DNA from 3 places in the Noviherbaspirillum sp. L7-7A genome. Region 2 is predicted to be linked to each of the others. Evidence: predicted binding sites of a transcription regulator. Region 2 holds the regulator's gene; each other region holds the start of a gene.

What was found. The regulator HrcA, encoded in region 2, represses chaperone genes, less so after heat shock. The targets are predictions, from matches to a motif close to TTAGCACTCNNNNNNNNNGAGTGCTAA.
Positions count from the first base shown of each region.
Region 1: a site for HrcA is predicted at 2,349-2,375, ahead of rpoH (RNA polymerase sigma factor RpoH). Genes of this name have one in related genera too.
Region 3: a site for HrcA is predicted at 1,405-1,431, ahead of groES (co-chaperone GroES). Genes of this name have one in related genera too.

Region 1 is NZ_JAHQRJ010000001.1:2,795,625-2,801,008, forward strand. Features, by position in the region: gene ftsY (signal recognition particle-docking protein FtsY) at 1-441, shown strand, start outside; gene KTQ42_RS12770 (ATP-binding cassette domain-containing protein) at 471-1,157, shown strand; gene KTQ42_RS12775 (ABC transporter permease) at 1,154-2,080, shown strand; gene rpoH (RNA polymerase sigma factor RpoH) at 2,441-3,340, shown strand; gene KTQ42_RS12785 (SCO family protein) at 3,412-3,951, opposite strand; gene cyoE (heme o synthase) at 4,034-4,918, opposite strand; gene KTQ42_RS12795 (COX15/CtaA family protein) at 4,965-5,384, opposite strand, start outside.
Region 2 is NZ_JAHQRJ010000001.1:2,518,942-2,524,325, forward strand. Features, by position in the region: gene panB (3-methyl-2-oxobutanoate hydroxymethyltransferase) at 2-832, shown strand; gene KTQ42_RS11405 (metallophosphoesterase family protein) at 886-1,338, opposite strand; gene hrcA (heat-inducible transcriptional repressor HrcA) at 1,349-2,374, opposite strand; gene KTQ42_RS11415 (HAD family hydrolase) at 2,400-3,110, opposite strand; gene KTQ42_RS11420 (NAD kinase) at 3,217-4,101, shown strand; gene recN (DNA repair protein RecN) at 4,190-5,384, shown strand, end outside.
Region 3 is NZ_JAHQRJ010000001.1:456,112-461,495, forward strand. Features, by position in the region: gene groL (chaperonin GroEL) at 1-901, opposite strand, end outside; gene groES (co-chaperone GroES) at 1,013-1,303, opposite strand; gene KTQ42_RS02075 ((2Fe-2S)-binding protein) at 1,690-2,223, shown strand; gene KTQ42_RS02080 (xanthine dehydrogenase family protein subunit M) at 2,220-3,215, shown strand; gene KTQ42_RS02085 (xanthine dehydrogenase family protein molybdopterin-binding subunit) at 3,212-5,384, shown strand, end outside.

The sequences.
Region 1 (5,384 bases), 280 kb from region 2:
AATGTCACCGTCATCTCCCAGCAATCGGGCGACCCGGCCGCAGTCGCCTTCGACGCGGTGCATTCGGCCCAGGCCAGAAAGACCGACATAGTGATGGTCGACACCGCGGGCCGCCTGCCAACCCAGCTGCACCTGATGGATGAGCTGAAGAAGATCAAGCGCGTGATCGGCAAGGGCATGGCTTCGGCCCCGCATGAAGTGCTGCTGGTCATCGATGGCAACACCGGCCAGAACGCGCTGGCCCAGGTGCAGGCGTTCGACGACGCGCTCGGCCTGACTGGGCTGGTCATCACCAAGCTCGACGGCACCGCCAAGGGCGGCGTGCTCGCGGCGATCGCCAAGGTGCGGCCGGTGCCGGTGTATTTCATCGGCGTGGGCGAGAAGATCGAGGACTTGCAGCCGTTTAATGCCGAAGACTTTGTCGACGCGCTGCTGAGCTGACGCGCATCCGGGGAAGCAAACACATGGCCATGATCGAATTCCACGATGTCTCCAAGCTGTATCCGGGCGGATCGGCCGCCCTGTCGGAGGTGTCGCTGTCCATTGCCAGCGGTGAACTGGTGTTTCTGGCCGGCCCGTCCGGCGCCGGCAAGTCGACTCTCCTGAAAATGATCGCCGCCATCGAGCGTCCCAGCGCTGGCCGGGTGCTCGTCAATGGCCAGGAAGTCAGCAGCATCAGGCAGCGCGGCCTGCCCTATCTGCGCCGCAAGCTCGGCCTGATCCTGCAGGAGCAGCGCCTGCTGATGGATCGCAATGTGCTGGCCAATGTGATGCTGCCGCTGGTGGTTGCCGGCATCGCCGGCGAGGATGCGGAAAAGCGCGCCCGCGCAGCGCTGGGCAAGGTCGGGCTGCCGTCCAAGGCGGCCAGCATGCCGCAAAGCCTGTCGGGCGGGGAGCAGCAGCGGGTGGCGATCGCGCGCGCCATCGTGCACCGGCCGCAGGTCATCATCGCCGACGAGCCCACCGCCAACCTCGACCGCGACAGCGCCAACCTGGTGCTGTCGACCCTGAAAGCATTCCATGGCGCCGGCGTGACTTGCGTGATATCGACCCACGACGACTATTTTCTCGATCGCGCCGACCGCGTGATCTATCTGAGCCAGGGCCGGGTCACCGAAGCCTGGCGCCGTAACCCGGTGGAAGAGGATGTGGCATGAAGGTGTGGTTGCGACAGCATGTGTTTGCCTTGAAGGGCGCGATTCCCCGTCCCGGACGCGGCTTCGGCAGCTTTGCCTTCAATGTGCTGGTGGTGGCGATTGCGCTGGCCCTGCCCTTCGCCGGCCTGACGGTGCTGGAAAACATGCGGCCGGTCTCGGCCCAGCTGGCGGTCGAACCGGAAATCAGTGTCTTCCTGTCAATGGACACGCCGCGCCAGCGGGCCTCGGCCCTGGCGCCCGAAATCCAGCGGGTGCTGCAGGCCAGCCAGACCGGCGGCACCATCGAATTCATCCCGCGGGAAAATGCATTGAGCGCGCTGAAGGAACGCAGCGCCATTGCCGACGCAGTCACTACCCTGGGCAACAATCCGCTGCCGGATGGCTATGTGCTCAAGCTGGCCGGCTTCGAGAATGCGCAGGATGCCCGCCGCGTGGATGAGATCGCGGTGCAGCTCAAGGCATTGCCTGGCGTTGAATATGTGCAGGTCGATTCCGCCTGGGTACAGCGGCTGTCGGCATTGCTCAATGTGCTGAGGATGGCGCTGCTGTTCCTGGCCGCGACGCTGGGCGTGGTCGTGGTGGCGGTGGTATTCAATACGATACGGCTGCAGGTCATGACGCAACGCGAGGAAATCGAGGTCTCGCGGCTGGTAGGCGCCACCGACGGCTTCATCTGCCGGCCCTTCTATTACAGCGGCGCCCTACTTGGCCTGGCCGCCGGCGCACTGGCGCTGGGCGTGGTTGCCTTGGGCATGCGTCCGTTGAATGCCGCCATTGCGGAATTTGCCCGGCTTTATGCGTCCGAATTTCAATTGCTGCCGCTGGGCTGGCTGCTGACTACAGCCTTGCTGCTGGTGAGCGCATTTTTGGGCCTGTGCGGTGCAATGCTGTCCGTCCGACGTCATCTCGGGCGGGCGAACTGAACGTTGGCGGGAACAATTGCCGAGCGAACGGGTCATAGTAACGCAATCCTTCATTAGCATTTTTCAGCCCACCAAAGTCTATTCCGCGTATCCCGTGTAAAACATTTGCTACCCGATCAACCTTGTGCGTTGATCGATTCGTCATATCCCCCTAGACAGAAGCCGGGCCGGCAAACTTTCGGCTTGGTCTGGGTTCTAAAAAAAAGTCTGTGTATCTTATTCAGGTTCCCGATAGTGTTTTCCCTATCTTGTCGGTTGGGATAGCCGATTAGCACTCCGGTTGAGGGAGTGCTAATATAGAACCTGCAAAAGATTTCGTTTAGTCAAGATAAATTTACGTCTAGTTAGCAAGGAGAAAGCATGAAAGCATCGACCTCGTCGGATGCGATAGTAGCTGCAGGCCAAAATGCACTGGCCCTGGGTTTCTCTGGCAATCTGGGCAATATCGACGCGTATATTTCCGCGGTCAACCGCCTGCCGATGTTGACGCAGGAAGAGGAAGTGTCGCTGGCCCGTCGCTGGCGCGACAGCAATGACCTCGCTGCCGCCCAGGGCCTGGTGCTGTCGCATCTGCGGCTGGTGGTATCGATTGCGCGCGGCTACCTGGGCTACGGCCTGCCGCATGCCGACCTGATCCAGGAAGGCAATATCGGCCTGATGAAGGCAGTCAAGCGTTTCGATCCGGACCAGGGCGTTCGCCTGGTGTCGTATGCGATGCACTGGATCAAGGCGGAGATGCATGAGTACATCCTGAAGAACTGGCGGCTGGTCAAGGTGGCCACCACCAAGGCGCAGCGCAAGCTGTTCTTCAATCTGCGCAGCCACAAGGAAGGCCTGGACTCGATGACGCCGGCGCAGGTGGATGCGCTGGCCAAGACGCTGAATGTGAAGCGCGAGGAAGTGATCGAGATGGAAACCAGGCTGTCCGGCCGTGACATCGCGCTGGAAGCGCCGACGGACGACGAGGACGACAAGTTCTCGCCGATCGCCTACCTGTCTTCCGACAATTCCGAGCCCAGCAAGGTGCTGGAAGCGCAGGCATTCGATCGGCTGCAGTCCGAGGGCCTGGCCAGCGCGCTGGAAAAGCTGGACCCGCGTTCGCGTCGCATCGTCGAGGCGCGCTGGCTGGCCAATGACGATGGCTCGGGCGCAACCCTGCATGAGCTGGCGGATGAGTTCGGCGTGTCGGCCGAGCGCATCAGGCAGATTGAAGCGGTGGCGCTGAAGAAGATGAAAGGCAGCCTCGCCAGCTACGTCTGACGTCACGTCAAGCCAGACCGCAATGAAAAAACGCCATGTGCCGCAAGGCCATGGCGTTTTTTCTTGTCGGCTTACTTGCCCGCGAGCAGCGCCTTCAAGTCATGCACGATGGGCTCGGGCCCCTGCCCATGCCTGACGAACAGCCTGACCCTCCCTTGCGGATCGAAGACATAGCTGGCCGCGGTATGGTCCATGGTGTAGCTGTCGGCCGACTTCCCGGGTACTTTCTGGTAGAACACCTTGAATTCCTTGGCTACCCTGGCAGTGGCTTCCTGGTCGCCCGAGAGGGCAATGAAGCGCGGATCGAAGGAGGGCACATACGACTTGAGCAGTTCGGGCTTGTCCCGCTCCGGATCGAGGGTGACGAAGATCACCTGGACACGAGCGGCATCCGGCCCCAGTTCCTTCATCGCCGCCGCCATTTCGGAAAGCGTGGTGGGGCACACATCCGGGCAATGGGTATAGCCGAAGAACACCACCACCGCCTTGCCCTTGAAGTCGGCCAGGGTGCGCGGCTTGCCGTTCTGGTCATTGAGGGCGAAGTCGCGGGCATAGCCGAGGCCGGTTACGTCGCTGTTCATGAAGGTCTTGCTGGCTGGCGTCAGGCTCATCTGCCCGCCTTCGCTGCCGGGCTTGTCGGAACAGCCGGCCAGCGCCGACAGCAGAAGCAGTGCAGGAAGTATCGGTCGCATCTCAGAACGGCAGGTAGTGGTCAGCCAGCAGCGCGGCAAACAGCAGCGACAGATAGATGATGGAATAGGCAAAGGTCTTGCGGGCAACCAGGTCGCTGTAGTGGCGGTAGATGCGCCACGCATGCCACAGGAAGATCGCGCCCAGTATGGCCGCGCTGGCGAGGTAGAGCAGCCCGCTCATGCGCACCGCATAAGGCAGCATGGTGGTGGCGACCAGCGCGATGGTATAGAGCCAGATATGGAACTGCGTGAGCTTCATGCCGTGGGTCACGGGCAGCATCGGCAAGCCGGATTTCGCATAGTCGTCGCGCCGGTAAAGGGCCAGCGCCCAGAAATGCGGCGGCGTCCAGATGAAGATGATCAGCACCAGGATCCAGGCCTGCATCGGCACATCGTTGGCAATGGCAGCCCAGCCGAGCGCCGGCGGCATTGCGCCCGACAGGCCGCCAATCACGATGTTCTGCGGCGTGGCCGGTTTCAGGATGATGGTGTAGATCACCGCATAGCCGACGAAGGTGGCGAAGGTCAGCCACATGGTCAGAGGATTGACCAGGGTGTAGAGCACCCACATGCCGGCGCCGCCGATGATGCCCGAAAACAGCAGGGTTTGCGGCACCGTGATTTCGCCGCGGGCCATCGGCCTGCGGGCAGTGCGGGCCATGCGGGAATCGATTTCACGTTCGACCAGGCAGTTCACCGCAAATGCGGCGCCGGCCAGCAGCCAGATGCCCACCGTCGCCGCAACGACCACGCGCCAGTCGGGCAGGCCCGGCGTGGCGAGGAACATGCCGATCACGGCGCAGAACACGGCAAGTTGCGTCACGCGCGGCTTGGTCAGCGCCCAGTACTGGGCGACGCGGTTGGGAGTTGCGGTCAGCGTAGTCATCCTTGGAATTGGTCCGTGGAATGGGAATCGGGCGGCTTGTTGACAATCAGGCAGGATAGGCGCTGCTGACAGTGCTGGCAGACCTGACTCCGGCGGAAAGAGCAGCCTTGTAGTTTAACATGACCGTCAAAACGACGAGCGTGGCCGCGCCGCCATTGTGCAACACCGCGATTGCCAGCGGCCATTTCAGAAAGACCGTGGCAATGCCGATGCAGAATTGCGCCACCACGCCAAGCAGCAGCCAGCGTCCGGCGCGTTGCAGGCCGTCGATGCGCATGGCCTTGTGGCCCAGCCAGCCGAGATAGGCCACGACGACGAAGGCAAAGCTGCGGTGGGTCCAGTGAATCGCGGTGAGCGCATCGAACGGCAGGTAATCGCCGCCGGCGGTCATGCCGAGTTCGCGCCACAGCGTGAAACCATGCTCGAAGTCCATGCGCGGCAGCAGCGCGCCGTGACACAGCGGAAA
Region 2 (5,384 bases):
AATGGCAGGCTATCTGCAGGAAAACCAGGCTGCGGGACGCAGCAAGGCAGTCACCGCGCCGGCGCTGATGGCAATGCGCGCGGCGGGCGAGAAGATCACCATGCTCACCTGCTACGACGCCAGCTTCGCCGCGCTGATGGACCGCTGCGGCGTCGAGATGCTGCTGGTGGGCGACTCGCTGGGCATGGTGTCGCAGGGACATCAGTCCACCCTGCCGGTCACGCTGGCCGACATGGCTTATCACACCGCCAGCGTGGCCCGTGGCAACCGCACCGCGCTGCTGGTGGCCGACATGCCGTTCGGCACCTATGCCACGCCGGAGGCAGCCTTCAATAATGCCGCCGAACTGATGCGCGCCGGCGCCCACATGGTCAAGCTCGAAGGCGGCGCCTGGCTGGCGTCAACCGTGCGCTTCCTGACCGAGCGCGCAATACCGGTCTGCGCCCATGTCGGCCTGACGCCGCAGTCGGTGCATATCCTGGGCGGCTTCAAGGTGCAGGGCAAGTCGGTGGCCGGCGCCGAGCAGATGAAGGACGACGCGCTGGCGCTGCAGGCGGCCGGTGCGTCGGTGCTGGTGCTGGAAGCGATTCCCGCGGCGCTCGGCCGCGAGGTGACCGAGGCGCTGGCAATTCCCACCATCGGCATCGGCGCCGGCCCCGACTGCTCGGGCCAGGTGCTGGTGATGCATGACATGCTGGGCGTGTTCCCCGGCCACAAGGCGCGCTTCGTGAAGAATTTCATGGACGGCCAGACCAGCATCGACGCGGCGGTCAAGGCCTATGTGGCGGCGGTGAAGGACGGCAGCTTCCCGGCGCCGGAACACTGCTTCTAACCTGCCGCCCCGCCGCGCTGCGCTGCCGACGCATGGCAGCCAGGCGCGCGGCGTCAGACCGGCAGTTGGGTGATCGACGCGGTGGCCAGGCCGGCGTCGATCGACAGAAAGCCAACCGTCACCGGCAGCTTGAAGCGGCGCGGGCCGGCACTGCCGGGATTGACCAGCAGCACGCCCTCTTCCTCGCGCACCATGGGCTTGTGGGAATGGCCGGCAATGACGACCTGCACCGGCGGCAGCGCGCCCTTCAATTCCTTCAGGTCATGCAGCAGGTGAATCGCCACGCCGTCGAAGGTCAGCGTCAGGCTGTGCGGCACCGCCTGCGCCCACGGCCCCCGGTCGTTATTGCCGCGCACCGCATCGACCGGCGCGATCGACGCCAGTGCTTCCAGGATCTGTGCATTGCCGATGTCGCCGGCATGGATGATGCGGTCCACGCCGGCCAGCGCGGCCAGCGCTTCCGGCCGCAGCAGGCCGTGGGTGTCGGAAATGAGGCCGATGCGCATCGTCGCCCGGTCAGCTGCCGTGGCTCAGCGCGTTCGACAGCAGCTTGGCGGTGATGTCGACGATCGGAATCACCCGTTCATAGGCCATGCGCGTCGGGCCGATCACGCCCAGCGTGCCGACCACCTTGCCATTGACGCCATAGGGCGCGGTCACCACGCTCATTTCATCGACCGGCATCAGCTGCGAGTCGCCGCCGATGAAGATCTGCACGCCGGTGGCCTTGCTCGACACATCCAGCAGCTGCATCAGGCTGGTCTTCTGCTCGAACATGTCGAACAGCTTGCGCAGCGAGGTCATGTTGGAAGACAAGTCGCTCACCGACAGCAGGTTGCGCTCGCCGGAAATGACGACCTCGTCATTGTTTTCCGTCATCGCGTCGCTGCCGGCCTCCACCGCCGCCTGCATCAGCCGCGTCATGTCGTCGCGCAGCTGGCGCAGCTCGGCCTGCAGCCGGTTGCGCACATCGTCGAAACTCAGGCCGCCATAGTGCAGGTTGATGTAGTTGGCCGCCTCCACCAGTTGCGAGCGGGTGTAGTCGACATCCGTCAGCAGCAGCCGGTTCTGCACTTCGCCATTGGGCGCGACGATCACCAGCAGGATGCGCTTTTCCGACAGCCGCAGGAATTCCACCTGCTGAAAGACCGACTCCCGGCGCGGCGTCAGCACCACGCCGGCGAACTGCGACAGCGAGGACAGCACCTGGGCGGCGCTGGAAATGATGCGCTGCGGCGAGCCGATCTGGTTTTTCGGCTGCAGCCGGAATTCCACCGCCTTCTCGTCCAGCGGCTGCACCGTCAGCAGGGTGTCGACGAACATCCGGTAGCCGCGTGGCGTCGGAATGCGGCCGGCCGAGGTATGCGGGCTGGCGACCAGCCCCATGTCCTCCAGGTCGGCCATGATGTTGCGGATGGTGGCGGGCGACAGGTCGAGTCCGGATATCTTGGACAGTGCGCGGGAACCGACCGGCTGGCCGTCGGCGATATACCGTTCCACCAGGGCTTTTAGCAGGGTTTGTGCGCGATGATCGAGTTGCATGTCCGTAGTCTAATGTCGTGGCGCATCAGGCGCCATGATTTATATGTGCTTGCAGCCAGGCTTCCAGGTCGTGCAGCGAGGCGCAGACTGCGTCCGGCGCTACATGGTCCGGCATGGTACGCAGCGGCAGGTCCTGCCGCCGCAGCCAGACGCCGCGCAGGCCAGCCTTTTGCGCGCCTTCCACGTCGAGCAGCGGATCGTCGCCGACATAGACCGCCTCGGCCGGCTCGACCTGCAGCGCCTCGCAGGCATGGCGGAAAATCGCCGGGTCCGGCTTGGCGCTGCCGAACTGGTGGGCGGCGATGGACACGTTGAAATAATGATCCATGCCTATCGCGCCCAGGTCGGCCACGCCGTTGGACACCGAGCCCAGGGCGACCTTCTGCCGCAGCGAAGCCAGCACCGGGTGCACATCCGGATACGGCTCGACCTGGTTGCGGGCGGCGTTGAAGATATCCATTGCCGTGTCCACCGCCTCCGCACTTTCCCCGCAGGCCACGAACACCTCGGTCAGCACCGCATGGCGCAGCGCCGACAGGTTGATGAGGTAGCGCGGCTCGGCTTTCATCAGCGCCACCCTTCTCGCCCGCATTTCCTCGATGCTGTAGCCAGCCGCGACGGCGGGCGCATGTTCCCTGATCCAGTCGAACAGCAGGCGCTCGGCGCGCATGATCACGGGCACGATGGGCCACAGGGTATCGTCAAGGTCGAACAGTACGGCTTTGATGGCAGGCATGAGTGCTAAGTTTCCAGAGTTTTAACAGTTTGTCGGCGCATAAACTGGTTTGCACGGGAATTATGGTCTAATCTGCCGCATGCCGTCGTTCATGCCTCCCACACAGATGACTTTTCAGAAAATTGCGATTATCGGCAAGCCGGGCGCCACGGGTATCGCCGAGTCGCTGACGCAGCTCGCCGCCTTCCTGCAGGATGCCGGCATCGAGGTGCTGTTCGAGGCCGAGACGGCGCAGAACATCAACCATCAGGGCACGGGCCTGACCGCCCAGCAGATCGGCGAACAGGCCGACGCCGCCATCGTGGTCGGCGGCGACGGCACCATGCTGGGCATCGCCCGCCAGCTGGCACCCTACAATGTGCCGCTGATCGGCATCAACCAGGGCCGGCTGGGCTTCATGACCGACATTCCGGCCGAAGGCATGCTGCCGATTCTGTCGGACATGCTGGCAGGCGAAATGGAATCGGAACAGCGCAGCCTGCTGGAAGGCGCGGTGCTGCGCGACGGCCAGATCATTTTCCGCGGCCTGGCCTTCAATGACGTGGTAGTGGCGCGCGGCGCCGGCTCCGGCATGGTCGAGCTGCGGGTGACGGTGGACGGCCACTTCATGTACAACCAGCGCTCGGACGGCCTGATCGCCTCCACGCCCACCGGCTCGACCGCCTATGCGCTGTCGGCCGGCGGACCGCTCCTGCATCCCACGCTGGGCGGCATCGTGCTGGTGCCGATCGCGCCGCATGCGCTGTCGAACCGGCCGATCGTGCTGCCCGACTCGTGCGAGATCCGGATCGAGGTCATCGCCGGGCGCGACTGCAGCATCAATTTCGACATGCAGTCGCTGGCCAGCCTGGCCTACCATGACTGCATCCTGATCCGGCGCTCGGCGCATTCGGCCACCTTCCTGCATCCGCGCGGCTGGAGCTACTACGACACGCTGCGCGAGAAGTTGCACTGGAATGAATATCCTTCCGTCGAAGGTCAGTTAAAATAATTTCCCCGCCGCGACGCCGCGGCGCGGAATTCCGCAAATCCAAAAAATTCGCCTGCCTTCGGGCAACATCCGAACTTTCCCTCTCCAGATGCTGCGCACACTCTCCATACACGACTTTGTCATTGTTGATGCGATCGAACTTGAGCTGGGCTCCGGCTTCACTGTCTTCACCGGCGAAACCGGCGCCGGCAAATCCATCCTGATCGATGCCCTGGCGCTGGCCCTGGGCGGCCGCGGCGACGCCAGCGTGGTGCGCGAAGGCGCCAGCAAGGCCGACATCAGCGCCCAGTTCGCCACCGGCAGCGAAGCCGATGCCTGGCTGGCGGTCAATGAATTCGAGCCGGAAGACGGCTGCGTGCTGCTGCGCCGCGTGATCGACAATGCCGGCCGCTCCAAGGCCTATATCAATGGCGTGGCCGCCACCGCAACCCAGTTGCGCGACCTGGGCGAACTGCTGGTCGACATCCACGGCCAGCATGCCCACCAGTCGCTGCTGAAGGCCGACGCCCAGCGCGCGCTGCTCGACAGCCAGGGCGGCCTGGCCGAGGACGCCAAGGCGGTGGGCGTGGCCTATCGCGCCTGGCGCACGATGGCGCGCCAGCGCGAGGAATTCGAAACCAATGCCCGCAACGTGCTGCTGGAGCGCGAGCGCCTGGAATGGCAGGTGGCCGAGCTGGAAAAGCTGGCCGTCAAGCCGGGCGAATGGGACGAGATCAGCAACGAGCACAGCCGGCTGTCGCATGCGGCCAGCCTGATCGAGGGCGCGCAGGAAGCGCTGACGGCGATTTCCGAATCCGACGAGAATCCCATCCTGTCGCTGCTGTCGTCGCTCAACACCAGGATCGGCAAGCTGGTCGATATCGACGACGGCCTGAAACCGGTGATGGAAGCGCTGGAGCCGGCGCAGATCCAGCTGCAGGAAGCGGTCTATGCACTGAACGACTACCTGAGCCGGGTCGAGCTCGATCCGGCCCGGCTGCGGGTGGTGGAAGACAGGCTGGAAGCGATCCATTCCACGGCCCGCAAATTCCATGTCGCCCCGGACGAGCTGCCGCGCGAGCTGGAAACCCTGTCGGCCCAGCTGAAGCAGCTGGCCGATGCGTCCGACGTGGACGCGCTGCGCGCCCAGGAAGAAAAGCTGAAGGCTGCCTACATGGCGCTGGCGCAAAAGCTGTCTCGCGCCCGCGCCGCCGCGGCCGGGCAGCTGGGCCAGGCCGTCACTTCCGCCATGCAGGAACTGAGCATGGCCGGCGGGCGCTTCGCGGTTGGCCTGAATGCCTGCG
Region 3 (5,384 bases), 2.1 Mb from region 2:
TGACCTGGCCGCCAGTCAGGATGGCGATGTCTTCCAGCATGGCCTTGCGACGGTCGCCGAAGCCAGGGGCCTTGACTGCGCAGGTCTTCAGGATGCCGCGGATGTTGTTCACCACCAGGGTTGCCAGCGCTTCGCCTTCGATGTCTTCGGCGATGATCAGCAGCGGACGGCCAGCCTTGGCGACTTGCTCCAGCACCGGGAGCAGGTCACGGATGTTCGAGATCTTTTTGTCAAACAGCAGGATGAACGGGCTTTCCAGGATGACGCTTTGCTTGTCCGGATTGTTGATGAAGTACGGGGACAGGTAGCCGCGGTCGAACTGCATGCCTTCCACGATGTCCAGCTCGTCGTTCAGCGACTTGCCGTCTTCCACGGTGATAACGCCTTCCTTGCCGACTTTTTCCATGGCTTCAGCGATGCGGTCGCCGATGGAGCTGTCGCTGTTGGCAGAGATCGAGCCAACCTGGGCGATTTCGCGGGTGGTGGTGCAGGGACGTGCCAGCTTGCGCACTTCGTCGACCAGAGCGGTGACTGCCTTGTCGATGCCGCGCTTCAGGTCCATCGGGTTCATGCCGGCGGCAACGTATTTCATGCCTTCGCGGACGATAGCCTGGGCCAGAACGGTTGCGGTGGTGGTGCCGTCGCCAGCGTTGTCGCTGGTGCGGGAAGCCACTTCCTTGACCATCTGGGCGCCCATGTTCATGAGCTTGTCTTTCAGTTCGATTTCTTTCGCGACCGACACGCCGTCCTTGGTCACGGTCGGGGAACCGAAGGAACGCTCCAGAACCACGTTGCGGCCTTTCGGGCCCAGGGTCACCTTGACCGCGTTGGCCAGGATGTTGACGCCTTCGACCATCTTGTGGCGAGCGCTGTCGCCAAATACGACTTCTTTAGCAGCCATGTTAATTACTCCTTGAGTATTCTTGAATAGGATTGCAGGGGAGGGCGCCGACCGGTGCCGGCTGCCGCCGTCGCCATGGCCCGCGGGTTGCGCGGCGCATGGCGGTCCGCATTACTGCTGCACGATGGCGAGGATGTCTTCCTCGCGCATGACCAGCAGTTCTTCGCCGTTCATCTTGACGGTCTGGCCGGAATACTTGCCAAACAGCACGCGGTCGCCAACCTTCACGTCCAGAGGACGCACCTGGCCGCCTTCGAGGATCTTGCCGTTGCCTACAGCCAGGACTTCACCCTGATCCGGCTTCTCGGCCGCGGTTTCAGGGAGAACGATGCCGGACGCAGTTTTGGTTTCCTGGTCGAGGCGCTTGACGATGACGCGATCGTGCAAAGGACGAAGTGCCATACAAACTCCTAAAAAATGTTGTCAGTAATTAATATAAAACGGCTGACTTCAGCGTTTTTCGCTGCATTCAACCGCGGGGATTCGACGGTCCGAGGGAATTATTAGCACTCTCCGTCGGCGAGTGCTAAGTATAGGGGCGGATAGAACCCTTTTCAAGGCCGGCAATTGTCGAAAATGGAAGACTTCTAGTCGGGGCGGCATCCGGACCGATCGAGAACAGGCCGATTTCATCAATTCCGCTGCCTGAACGCGCGGATTCCTACAGCCATACAAGTCGTTTTCCGACCTGTGCTTTTCAATGACAGTGACTAGGCTGGAACGCTTTGTCGCCCTGTTCGCGCCAAAGTGGCGAATAGCGCCCCCTTTCCTTTCCGGAGCCGAACACCATGAATAGTCCCGATGACCGCGCCAGGTCGGCGCAGAAGGCGCCCTTTGCGCAATCCTGCAAGATCAGCCTGACCCTGAATGGCGTCCAGCGCGAAATCCGCACCGCGCCATGGACTACGCTGCTGGACCTGCTGCGTGAGGACCTGCAGCTCACCGGGACCAAGAAAGGTTGCGACCACGGCCAATGCGGCGCCTGCACGGTGCTGGTCGATGGCAAGCGCGTCAATGCCTGCCTCACGCTGGCGGCCATGAAGGACGGCTGCGAGATCACGACCGTGGAAGGGCTGGCGCAGGGCGAGGCGCTGCATCCGGTGCAGCAGGCATTCATCGACCAGGATGCCTTCCAGTGCGGCTACTGCACCCCGGGGCAGATCTGCTCGGCGGTCGGATTGATCGGCGAAGGGCGGGCGCAAAGCGACGATGACATCCGCGAACTCATGAGCGGCAACCTGTGCCGTTGCGGTTGCTATCCCAACATCGTCGCCGCCGTACGCCAGGCGCTCCCGACGGACGGGAAGGGCGGCCAGCCATGAACCAGTTCGAACTGTCGCGCGCTTCCAGCGTGGCCGATGCGCTCGCCCTGCTTGCCGGCGAAAGCCATGCCCGCTTCATCGCCGGCGGCACCAACCTCTTGGACCTGATGAAGGAAGACGTCGCCCGTCCGACACGCCTGATCGACATTACCCATCTTCCGCTGGCGGCTGTGGAAACAGGCAAGGACGGCGGATTGCGCATCGGCGCGCTGGTGTCGAATGCGGCCCTTGCCTATCACGCCGAGGTGGGCAGTCGTTATCCCCTGTTGTCCCGGGCGATCCTTGCCGGCGCCTCGCCGCAGTTGCGCAATATGGCGTCGACCGGCGGCAACCTGCTGCAGCGCACCCGCTGCTACTACTTCTACGACACCGCGACGCCGTGCAACAAGCGCGAGCCGGGATCGGGCTGTCCGGCGCGGGACGGCGTCAACCGCATTCATGCCATTCTCGGCGCAAGCGAGCAATGCGTCGCGGTGCACCCGTCCGACATGTGCGTGGCCCTGGCCGCCCTCGATGCGACTGTGCATGTCAGCGGACCGGCCGGCGACCGTGCAATTGCCTTCGACCATTTCCACCAGCTGCCGGGCGACACGCCGGATGTCGATACCAGCCTGGCGCCGGATGAAATCATTACCGCGGTCGAACTGCCGGCGCAGGGTTACGAGAGCCATTACAGCTATATCAAGATCCGCGACCGCGCCTCCTATGCCTTCGCGCTGGTCTCGGTGGCAGCCGGCCTGGTGCTGGATGGCGAGACGATCAAAAGCGCCGCTGTGGCGCTGGGCGGCGTTGCCCACAAGCCGTGGCGCGACCGCCAGGCCGAGCAGCTGCTGATCGGCAAGCCGGCCAACGAGGCAACGTTTTCCGCCTTTGCCGACGCGTTGCTGCAGCCGGCGCAGCCGCTTGCCCACAATGCATTCAAAATCGGCCTGGCCAGGCGGACCATTGTCCGTGCACTGGGCCGGGCCGTCGCAATGGAAGAACAATCATGAGCACAGCGCAGAACAAGCAACAGGGCCGCATCGGCGTTGCAACCAGCCGGGTCGACGGCAGACTAAAAGTGACCGGGCAGGCGCGCTACGCCGCCGAGTTTCCGGCAGAGGACCTGCTGTATGGCGTGGTGGTTTCCAGCGGCATCGCTCGCGGCAGCATCAGCAGCATCGATACCGGCCCTGCGCTGGCGGTGCCAGGCGTGATCCACGTGCTGACCCATGAAAACCGGCCCAGCCTGCCGTGGTTCGACCGCAGCTACCAGGACGACGACTCGCCTTCCGGTTCGCCGTTCCGGCCGCTTTACGACGCCAGCATCATCTTCAGCGGCCAGCCGGTGGCCCTGGTCGTGGCAAGCAGCTTCGAGGCGGCGCGCCATGCATCGGCATTGATCGACGTCCGCTACAAGGCCGACCAGCACCAGACCGACCTGGATGCCGGGCGCGATGCGGCCTATGCGCCCAGGCAGGGCAAGGATGGCTTCGAGCCGCCGCCCAAGCCACGCGGCGACGCCGATGCCGCCCTGAAGAGGGCCGAGATCAATGTACTGGCCGATTACGCCACGCCGGTGGAACACCACAATCCCATGGAAATGCATGCCACCACCGTGCTGCGTGACGTGGACGGCAACCTGACGATCTATGACAAGACCCAGGGCGTGCTCAACACCCAGCAGTATGTGACCAGTGTCTTTGGCCTGAAGCAGGAACAGGTGCGGGTGCGGTCGCCCTTCGTCGGCGGCGCCTTCGGCTCCGGGTTGCGGCCGCAGTACCAGCTGTTCCTGGCCGTGATGGCGGCGCAGGAGCTGAAGCGCTCGGTGCGGGTGGTCCTGACGCGCCAGCAGATGTTCAGCTTCGGCCATCGTCCGGCCACGCGGCACCAGATCGCGCTGGGCGCCGACAAGAGCGGCAAGCTGCTGGCCATCAAGCATGAAACGGTATCGGAAACATCGCGCTTTGAAGACTATATCGAGGTGGTGGTGAACTGGTCCGGTTCGGCCTATCAGTGCGACAACGTCATGCTCGACTATAAGGTCACTGCGCTGGATGTCTATACGCCACTGGACATGCGGGCGCCGGGCGCAACCCTTGGCGTCTATGTGCTGGAGTCGGCGATGGATGAACTGGCCCATGCGGCCGGCGTCGATCCGCTGGCGCTGCGCCTTCTGAACTATGCCGAGCAGGACCAGAATACCGGCAAACCATTCTCCAGCAAGGAATTGAAGGCCTGTTATGAACAGGGCGCGGCACGGTTTGGCTGGGACAAGCGCAATCCGGTCCCTCGCTCGATGCGGCGCGGCAAAACCCTGGTGGGCTGGGGCATGGCGACCGGCTTCTGGGACGCCATGCAGCAGCCGGCCAGCGCCAAGGCGGTGCTGTCGGTGGAGGGCAAGCTGCAGGTATCGTCCGCCACTGCCGACATCGGCACCGGCACTTACACCGCCATGACCATCATCGCGGCCGATGTGCTGGGCCTGGCGATCGAGGATGTGAACTTCACGCTGGGCGACTCCTCGCTGCCGCAGGCGCCGCTGGAAGGCGGTTCATGGACCGTCTCTTCCGTTGGCTCCGCGGTCAAGATGGCATGCGAAGCCGTCAGGGATGAACTGTTTTCAATCGCTCGCGCAATGCCGGATTCGCCTCTGGCCGGCGCCAGGGCGGAAGATGTCGAGTGGTGCGAGGGACGGGTGCAGCGCATCGGGCAGCCGGCGGCGTCGCTGGCCATCGCCGACATCATGCGCAGCAAGGGTCTGCATAGCATCGAGCATGCGGTGGACCAGAAGCCCGATAGCAAGCAGAAGAAATACACCATGCATACCCATTCCGCGGTGTTTGCCGAGGTGGAGGTCGACGAGGACTTCGGCACGGTGGCAGTAAAAAGGGTCGTCAGCGCCATCGCCGGCGGCCGCGTGATCAATCCGAAAGCCGCGCGCAGCCAGATCATGGGCGGCGTGGTCTGGGGCATAGGCATGGCGCTGCATGAGGAAACCATGGCCGACCATGCCCTGGGCCGTTTCATGAACCACAGCCTGGCCGAGTATCACATCCCCGTCAATGCCGACATCCATGACATCGACGTCATCTTCGTCGAGGAGCATGACGGCATCGTCAACCCGCTGGGCGCCAAAGGCATGGGCGAGATCGGCATCGTCGGCGTTGCCGCGGCCATCG